DNA from 2 places in the Exiguobacterium sp. OS-77 genome. Region 2 is predicted to be linked to the other one. Evidence: riboswitches for the same ligand, from Rfam matches in the RefSeq annotation. Region 2 holds a riboswitch; the other holds the start of a gene.

Region 1 (4,424 bases), 640 kb from region 2:
TATCAGCGGACACTCGGTCCTGAGCTGATTGCGGACTTACCGCATATCGACTGGTTCGTTGCCGGTTGTGGTTCAGGTGGTACGTTCGCCGGAACAGCGGACTTCTTAAAACAACGTCTCGGTACAAAAGCAGCAATCGTTGAACCGGAAGGCTCCGTCTTGAATGGTGGTCCAGCCGGTCCGCATAAGACAGAAGGTATCGGTACAGCGAAATGGCCAAGCCTCGTTCCGCGTGAACTCGTTGATGAGATTCATACGATTTCTGACCGCGATGCATTTGACGCGGTTCATACACTCGCTGCTCGCGAAGGATTACTCGTTGGTAGTTCAGCAGGTGCAGCGCTCGTTGCTGCGCTTGATATCGCAAAGCGTCACCCCGGCAGTACGATCGTCACCGTCTTCGCAGACAGTGCCGAACGCTACTTAAGCCAACAAATCTTTGAAAAGGTGGACGAAACTCATGCGTAAGAAGACAGCATTGATTCATGGAGGAACAGGTGTCGACCGGGCAACAGGAGCCGTCACACCTCCAATCTATCAAACAAGCACATACAAGCAGGATAAAATCGGTCAACTTAAGGACGGATACGAATACTCACGGACAGCGAACCCGACACGGACGAGCATCGAACGATTGATTGCAGATCTCGAGGGCGGCGCACGTGGTTTTGCCTTCGGTTCTGGGATGGCAGCGATTCATGCCGTCTTCCACTTGCTGGAGTCTGGCGACCATATCGTCATGACAGATGACGTCTACGGCGGTACGTTCCGCTTGATGCAACGCGTCTTACCGAAGTTCAACATCGAAGTGACATTCGTCGATACGACGGACCTTGCGGCAACGGAAGCAGCGATCCAAGACAACACGAAGATCGTCTACGTCGAAACACCGACGAACCCGTTGTTGAAAGTAACGGACATTGAAGCAATCGCAACGATCGCCAAACGTCACGATCTTAAACTTGTCGTCGACAACACGTTCGCGACACCTTATCATCAACAACCACTCGCACTTGGTGCAGACATCGTCTTGCACAGTGCGACGAAATACATCGGCGGACATTCGGACGTCGTCGCTGGACTTGTCGTCGTCAAAGATGATGCGCTCGGCGAAGAGCTGCACTTCATCCAAAACTCGACAGGCGGCGTGCTTGGACCGCAAGACAGCTTCTTGCTCGTCCGTGGTCTTCGTACACTCGGTATCCGAATGGATGCGATCGAAGAGACAGCACATGATCTCGTTGCGTTCCTACAAGCGCAAGACATCGTCTCGAACATCTTCTACCCAGGACTTGCATCGCATCCTGGTCACGACATCCAAGCGAAACAAGCGACTGGATTTGGTGGGATGATCAGCTTTGATGTCGGTTCAGCAGCGAACGCAGAAAAACTCGTCGAGGCGACACACTTCTTCACACTCGCTGAGAGTCTTGGTGCCGTCGAGAGTCTGATTTCGGTGCCTGCACGGATGACGCACGCGTCGATCCCAGCAGAACGTCGGGCAGAACTCGGCATCACGGACGGTCTCGTTCGGATTTCAGTTGGACTTGAGGATGCGGAAGATTTGAAAGAAGACTTAACACGTGCTTTCACGTTCCTCGAAAAAGTTTCTGAAAAAACTGTTTGACAACAAAAATAACCCCTGCTAATATTCAGAATATATTCTACAAACTTAATACCGAAACTCTTATCGAGAGTGGTGGAGGGACTGGCCCGATGAAACCCGGCAACCGCGGATCTAATCCGAAGTGGTGCTAATTCCAGCAGACAAAAGTCTGGGAGATGAGAGCAAATGGTTTTGTGTACTGAAAAGTGCGCGCGTTTGCTCTAAAACGCGCGCACTTTTTTTATTTTAGGAGGGACAGTTGTGATTCGTTTACAAGACGTAGGAAAGATTTATCGCTCAAAGCGCGGAGCGGTCGAAGCCGTCGCGAATGTCGACCTGACAATCGAGCGCGGTGAAATTTTTGGAATAATCGGTTATTCCGGAGCAGGGAAATCGACCCTGATCCGATTACTGAATATGCTCGAAGCACCAACGAGTGGTTCGATCCAAATCGATGGTGTTGAAATGACATCACTAAAACCTAAGGAATTACGAGGCGTCCGCAAGAATGTCTCGATGGTCTTCCAACACTTCAACTTACTATGGTCACGGACGGTTGAAGAGAACATCATGTTCCCACTCGAGCTCGGTGGCTTCCCGAAAGCACACCGCAAGGAACGGGTCGCGGAACTGATCCAACTCGTTGGTTTGGACGGACGCGAAAAAGCCTATCCGTCACAATTATCCGGTGGTCAAAAACAACGTGTCGGTATCGCTCGGGCACTGGCATCGAACCCGGACGTTCTCTTATGTGACGAGGCAACAAGTGCACTCGATCCGAAGACGACGGACTCAATCCTTGAGTTACTCGTCGACATCAATGAAAAACTGAAACTGACGATCGTCTTGATCACACACGAGATGCACGTCATTCAAAAAATCTGTCACCGGGTCGCCGTCATGGAAGCCGGTAAAATCGTCGAGCAAGGACCGGTCGCAGAAGTCTTCCGTCATCCGAAGCAAGCGATGACGAAGGAATTCGTCAAACAATTGACGTCGCCGTCGGAGAACGAGTTAACGTTCGCGAAACTACGCGAACGGTACCCAACCGGAAAAATCGTTCAGTTGACGTTCGTCGGATCGACAGCAGAAAGCCCGATCCTCGCGGAAGTCATGAAGGATTCGCCGGTCCTGTTCAATATCATCGGCGGAAACGTCGGTCAATCACAGGAAGGGGCACTCGGTACACTGTTCATTCAGTTGATCGGGGAAACAGAAGCAACACAAGCGGTCATCACGAAGCTTCAAGCCAGTGATGTTGAAGTGGAGGTGGATCACCGATGATTTCATTCTTTGACAATCTAGATTGGGACATGGTGTGGGAAGCGACAGGCAGTACCGTCTATATGACGGCAATCGCTGGTGTTTCGACATTCGTCCTCGGTTTGATCATTGGTTTACTATTGTATGCGACAAACGAAGAGTTATTGTTCAAGAATCGGGCGTTCTATTCAGTGTTGAGCTTGGTCGTCAACGTCTTCCGTTCGATTCCGTTCATCATCTTACTGATCTTATTGATTCCATTTACGACAGCAATCGTCGGTTCGTTCCTCGGACCAACGGCAGCATTACCAGCACTGATTTTCGGTGCTGCACCATTTTACGGTCGGATGGTTGAACTCGCGTTACGCGAAGTCGATAAAGGTGTCATCGAGGCAGCTGAATCGATGGGCGCGACGAAGTTCCAGATCATCTATAAAGTCTTAATCCCGGAAGCGTTGCCTGCCATCGTTTCTGGTATCACGGTCACACTCGTCTCACTTGTCGGTTATACGGCAATGGCCGGAGTAGTCGGCGGAGGTGGACTTGGGGACATGGCCTTCATCGAAGGATTCCAGCGTTCTCAAAACGATGTCATCGTCATTGCGACACTCTTAATCTTAGCGATCGTCTTCGTCATCCAAATCATTGGTGACTTGCTGATCCGCGCGATCGATAAACGTTAATTCGAAACTTAATCATATTGGAGGAATCATTCATGAAAACTTGGAAAAAATTCGTAGGTACTGCTGCTGTATCCGTCTTAGCTATTAGCCTTGCTGCATGTGGCGAAAAATCATCAGGATCAGGTAGCGACGACAAAACACTCGTCGTTGGTGCTTCGAACGTACCGCACGCTGAGATTCTTGAGCACGTCAAAAAAGAATACGAAGCAAAAGGTTACAAGCTTGAAATCAAGAAGTTCCAAGATTACGTACTTCCGAACAAAGCGCTCGCTTCAAAAGAAATCGATGCGAACTACTTCCAGCACGTACCGTATCTTGAGCAACAAGAGAAAGAAAACAAATCATATAAGTTCGCGAACGCAGGTGGCGTCCACGTTGAACCACTCGGTATTTACTCGAAGAAATACAAGTCACTCGATAAGTTACCAAACGGTGCAACGATCTTAACGAGCTCAAACGTCGCGGAACGCGGTCGTGTCTTGACGTTCCTTCAAAATGAAGGATTGATCAAGCTTAAAGACGGTAAAACGACAGATGCACAACTCGGTGATATCGCGGAGAACCCGAAGAAACTCAAGTTCAAGACGAACATCGAAGCATCACTTCTTCCGCAAGCTTACAAAAACAATGAAGGCGACGCCGTCCTCATCAACACGAACTATGCGATCGATAACGGTCTGAACCCATTGAAAGACGCGATCGCTTCAGAAGATGAGTCTTCACCATACGTCAACATCATCGTTACACGTGATGGCGATGAAAAAGACAAGCGTGTCACAGCACTTCTTGACGTTCTGCACGAAAAGAAAAACCAAGATTGGATCCTCGACAAGTACAAAGGTGCGGTCGTTCCAGTCAGCAAATAAGTTCAC
Region 2 (4,424 bases):
AATCAAACGCTGCAGTCGCGTGTGATCAAACAAGTGCCATGCTTCTTCAATCGGAATATCGAGCTGTCGTTCTTCTCTCCACGTAATCATACACCTGCCCCCTTTTTCTATAGAAATACCCTGTCATCCGGTCTTGTAACGTCCGGCGACAGGGCGAGAGCAGATTCTTATTTTACTGTGCTTGTTTCAAGGGCTGCACCGAGGAACTTCGCTAGTTCGAGCATACCGTAGCGTCCTGCAGCTGCCTCAGCATCCGAATTATAGTTCGTATTTGTATTGACGTCATACGTATAGATCGTACCTGACGTATCCTTAATGAACTCGATACCGGCGACCGCGATTTGGTTCGCTTGGAGGAATGCTTCATATTTTTCAATGATTGGGTCATCGAAGCCTTCAACGATTTGGAACTTCATCGGTGTTTGCGGTGCTTCTTCACCAACTGGGCAGAACAAGTCGTCGATTACACATGCATCCGCTGGGCAAAGCTCAAAACCTTCTGATGTATCGACTCGAACCGCGTAGACGAACTTTCCACCTACGAACTCACAACGTGTGATGTACGGTTCTGGTGCTTGAATATACTCTTGAATCAACGTGATGCCATCGACTGGTTCGTCGAATGTCGGACCGTCGAGATAAGCTTCAAGTGCTTCAATCGAGTGGAACAGCTGGACGCCGAGACCTTTCCCAGCCCGGTTATGTTTCGTGATGAATGACGAAACGCCAATTTCTTTTGCTGCTTGTACGATTTGATCGCGTCCGACGGCAGCCGTCGTCTTCGGTACACGAATCCCAGCCTTACGCAACGCCGTGTATTGATTGACTTTGCTGACTTCTAAACGAAGCGCACGCGTTCCATTAAAGACAGTCCGGTCATGCTCTTCTAACCAAGCGAGGACCCCTTCCGTCAACTCCGGCGCGTAACGATGCCCCCGCGTATGCGAAGAGGCACTCATGCGGCTGTAAAAGACGCCTTCTGGCGGCAGTTCGTCCAGCGGAACGATCCCTTCATTCAAGTGCCACTCTTCATACGGTAACTCGAGTTCTTCGAGACGTTTGATGAGATGGTCCGTCCATTCTTGATTTTCGTGGAGAATATGAATTTTTGTCATGATTGTTGACCTACCTTTCGTTTCGCTTCGACCAGTGGCATTACGTCACGAGCAAAGCGTTCCATTTCTTCGAGTTGTGGTGAGAATTGTAATAAGAGTAACGTGACACCAACAGCTTCGAATGCTAGAATCCGTTCAGCGATTTGTTCTGGTGTTCCGATTAAATTCGGACGTAGACCACGGTTCGAGACGGAATAATCGTTTCGTTCGACCTGTTGCTCCAGTTGCGATTTACTGATGAAATCCTGATAACCGGCATAACCGGCGCTGTCTTCCTTAACGTCCGTGATGCGTTGCCATTCAAGAAGTGCTTCTTCTTCCGTATCCCGACAAATGATGTAGGCCGCAAGACCGAAGCTCTCGAGCGGCGTTTGTCCCGTCGTTTCCCGGCGTACTTTCATATCATTGATTTTATGGGCTACTTCTTCAACAGTACCCCCATGCATGACATAAGCATCACAGTGTTCGACGATCGTTCGTTTTCCAGCTTCACTCTCTCCACCAGCGTAGAGCTTGATGCCTGGACGCTGGACTGGCTTCGGATGGAGTTCCGCCTGCTCGATCGTGTAGTGATGACCGGAGAAGCTATACGGTGACGCATCTGCCCATAGTCCTTTCATGACCGTGACGAACTCTTCCGTCCGAGCATAGCGTTCATCGTGCGCTGTGAAGATACCGTTGTATTGTTTCGCTTCCTCTGCCCACCACGCTGAAACGACGTTGAGCGTAAAGCGTCCACCACTCAACTGATCGATGTTTGCCGCCATCTTCGCTGTCGTCGCTGGATTATGGAACCCGGGACGAACCGCTGTCATGATCTCAAGGCGTTCCGTCGTTGCAGCAATCGCTGCTGCCGTCGTCCATGCCTCAAGACTCGGTTCCTTGATGCCTTTAATATCGTTCAAGTTCAGTTCCGCGATCAACGTCGTCGAGAAGCCGATCCGTTCTGCTGTTTGTGCGACTTGTTTCGCATAATCGAAGGTCGGTGGCATCTGTTCATCCTCGACATTACGTAACCATCCCCCAAAAATCGGTAACCAAAAACCATACTCCACTCCATCGTCCCCCTTATCATAAAAAAACGCTCTTTTCGAAGTTCGAAAAGAGCGACGGTATCTTGTCCTGTCCGCTCTTATCTTCGGAAGGTATCCCTTCCTGGAAGTAGCACCTTCCGCCACGGCGGGGTTGCTGAAGTGTCTTCGGGCCAGTCCCTCGACTTCTCTAGATAAGATGTGTTGCATTCATCGTACAAAATTCACTGAACTAAAGCAACTATTAAACCGTCTTTTCCCATCGGAATTATTTCGCACATAAAAAAATCCCGACGTAGTGTCGGGATCCGGTATTAATATGGTGCGACGAAATCTGATGTTGGCTCTGGCGTTTGTTCACCACGAACACGATCATAAAATTTTGCAAAGGTAACACTGAAATATGGTGTAATCCACAAGAATGCTAGGCCGAGGGTAACGATCCCTAAAAGAGCCCAACCAATAAACGACAGTAGCAGAAGGAATGCTTCCATTTTATGCCCGTCCATCATTTTTCGGGAGCGTGTAATGGCCTCTAAGATACCAATCGATGGTTCATCTCGCAAAATATAGAACGTTAGCATGTAAGAAAATGATTTAATGATTCCCGGTACGACTAATAGCAGTAACCATAAGAAGATAAAAAAGAGTTGTACGATGGCTAGACCAATCACTTTGAAAAACATACCATATGGTTCAAATAAATCCGTCACTTTCGTTTCTTCTCCGCGAGCAATCGACATCGCAATCCAAGTCCAACCGACTCCGACCGGGATCAATAAAATCGATACCAACGATACGACGAGATCCATCGTATTAGCTGGTTCATCTATATCTGATCCAAATAATCCAGGCACACCTTGAATGATACTAAACAGAATAACTGTTAGGACTGCGAATCCCCAACGACCGCTGAGCGAATCCTTCGCTGCTTTTTTTAATTGAGATGACATGAGTAAGGTCCTCCTTGAAAAATAAGTTCTCACCTTACTCTACGGCTAATAACTTCTAATGTTTCACTGCTTTTTCAATAATTTCCCCTCTTGTTTCTGTTTCAACCAAGCGCGCTCAAGTTGCCGCTCACACGCCGTGTATAACGAGCGTCGACCGTCGAGCCGTTCCATCGCGAATGGAATACCATGCTTTTTCGCCTGAGCGATGACATGTGCACTCGCTGCATGAGAGACACGGCTCGTCACGACGACAATCGCGTCCGACTTTTTGGCGAGACAAGCAATCTTTTTCGCGGACTGTGCGTCCCCTGCTAGATGAATTAATTCGATCCCCGTCGGCGCAAAGAACTCACGATAGACAGCGGTCTGTTGTTCGTTTCCAACGATAACAAGACGCATGCCTGTGAAGCGCGTGAAATCTAACGGTGTCTTATCAACGAAATCCATCAATTGTCCCGGTACGGCTGTTGTTACGATCGGTTCAATCGTTTGCTCTTTTGGCATACGGACGCGACGCTGCGCTTTTTTAGCTTTCGGCACCGGTTGCCGTTTCATTTTTCGTGCATACCGATTTGACTTTTTTGTTGTCACAGGCGTCTTCACTACCTGTTGTTCTATCGCTGACGGACGGTTGGATGATGCGTTGACGATCGGCTCTTCATACGTGAACGGATGCTTCCAAGCAATCGTTAATGTATCCTTCCGTCCCCGCCACATGACGAGATCGACAAGTTGCCCTGCTTCTAGTCGGAAATAGCGCATGTCTTCTACCGGTACAACATAATAGAACGATCGACACGGACCCGGACTTCCATGCCGTGCTCGAGATTCCAATCGCGGACGTCTCGTTCAGAAATATGACTGCCCGACCATTCTAGTAAAGTACCGCCTTTTAACCCCCGCTGAAACGTATAGGCATAACGTTGCTTGCGTACTGGCTCGACCTGTACTTGCGGTGGCATGACGATGGTCTGCTCTAGCTCTATTGCTTCATCTATGACCAATGTTTCTTGAACGTCGCGCGGTGCATAATACGCTGACATCTTGACCCATTCATCGATTCCGTTTACTTCGTCGAGCCAGAGTTGCCAATCTTCATACCGCTCCACGGCCGCTAATTTCATCTGTACCAATTCAGTTGCTCGTTCCATCACCTGTTGCATCATCCATGACCACTTCCTTTGCGTTTTTTTCACTATAGCAACGAAAAAACGCGGAAGTAGTTCAAAAAAACAGCCTGGTTATTTTTTTGCTTAGGTACGTTGTTGAATTTCCACAGCCGGATCCTGACGCTTGTATTTTGCGACGATGACGATCAAAACCGT

Evidence for each region. A riboswitch is a leader RNA that binds a small molecule or an ion and turns the genes downstream of it on or off. The one in region 2 is predicted to bind S-adenosylmethionine.
Region 1: linked by a shared signal. The riboswitch ahead of EXG77_RS03665 (methionine ABC transporter ATP-binding protein) and the one ahead of EXG77_RS00555 (LLM class flavin-dependent oxidoreductase) in region 2 are both predicted to bind S-adenosylmethionine.

Annotation. Positions count from the first base shown of each region.
Region 1 covers NZ_DF239008.1:755,575-759,998, forward strand. Annotated here, with positions in the region: gene EXG77_RS03655 (PLP-dependent cysteine synthase family protein) at 1-468, shown strand, start outside; gene EXG77_RS03660 (bifunctional cystathionine gamma-lyase/homocysteine desulfhydrase) at 461-1,627, shown strand; SAM riboswitch class I at 1,685-1,789, shown strand; gene EXG77_RS03665 (methionine ABC transporter ATP-binding protein) at 1,868-2,890, shown strand; gene EXG77_RS03670 (methionine ABC transporter permease) at 2,887-3,552, shown strand; gene EXG77_RS03675 (MetQ/NlpA family ABC transporter substrate-binding protein) at 3,585-4,418, shown strand.
Region 2 covers NZ_DF239008.1:114,043-118,466, reverse strand. Annotated here, with positions in the region: gene EXG77_RS00565 (hypothetical protein) at 1-90, opposite strand, end outside; gene EXG77_RS00560 (RimK family alpha-L-glutamate ligase) at 168-1,115, opposite strand; gene EXG77_RS00555 (LLM class flavin-dependent oxidoreductase) at 1,112-2,170, opposite strand; SAM riboswitch class I at 2,245-2,347, opposite strand; gene EXG77_RS00550 (DUF975 family protein) at 2,461-3,099, opposite strand; gene EXG77_RS16500 (DUF2325 domain-containing protein) at 3,163-3,861, opposite strand; gene EXG77_RS16495 (hypothetical protein) at 3,867-4,265, opposite strand; gene EXG77_RS00540 (DUF817 domain-containing protein) at 4,353-4,424, opposite strand, start outside.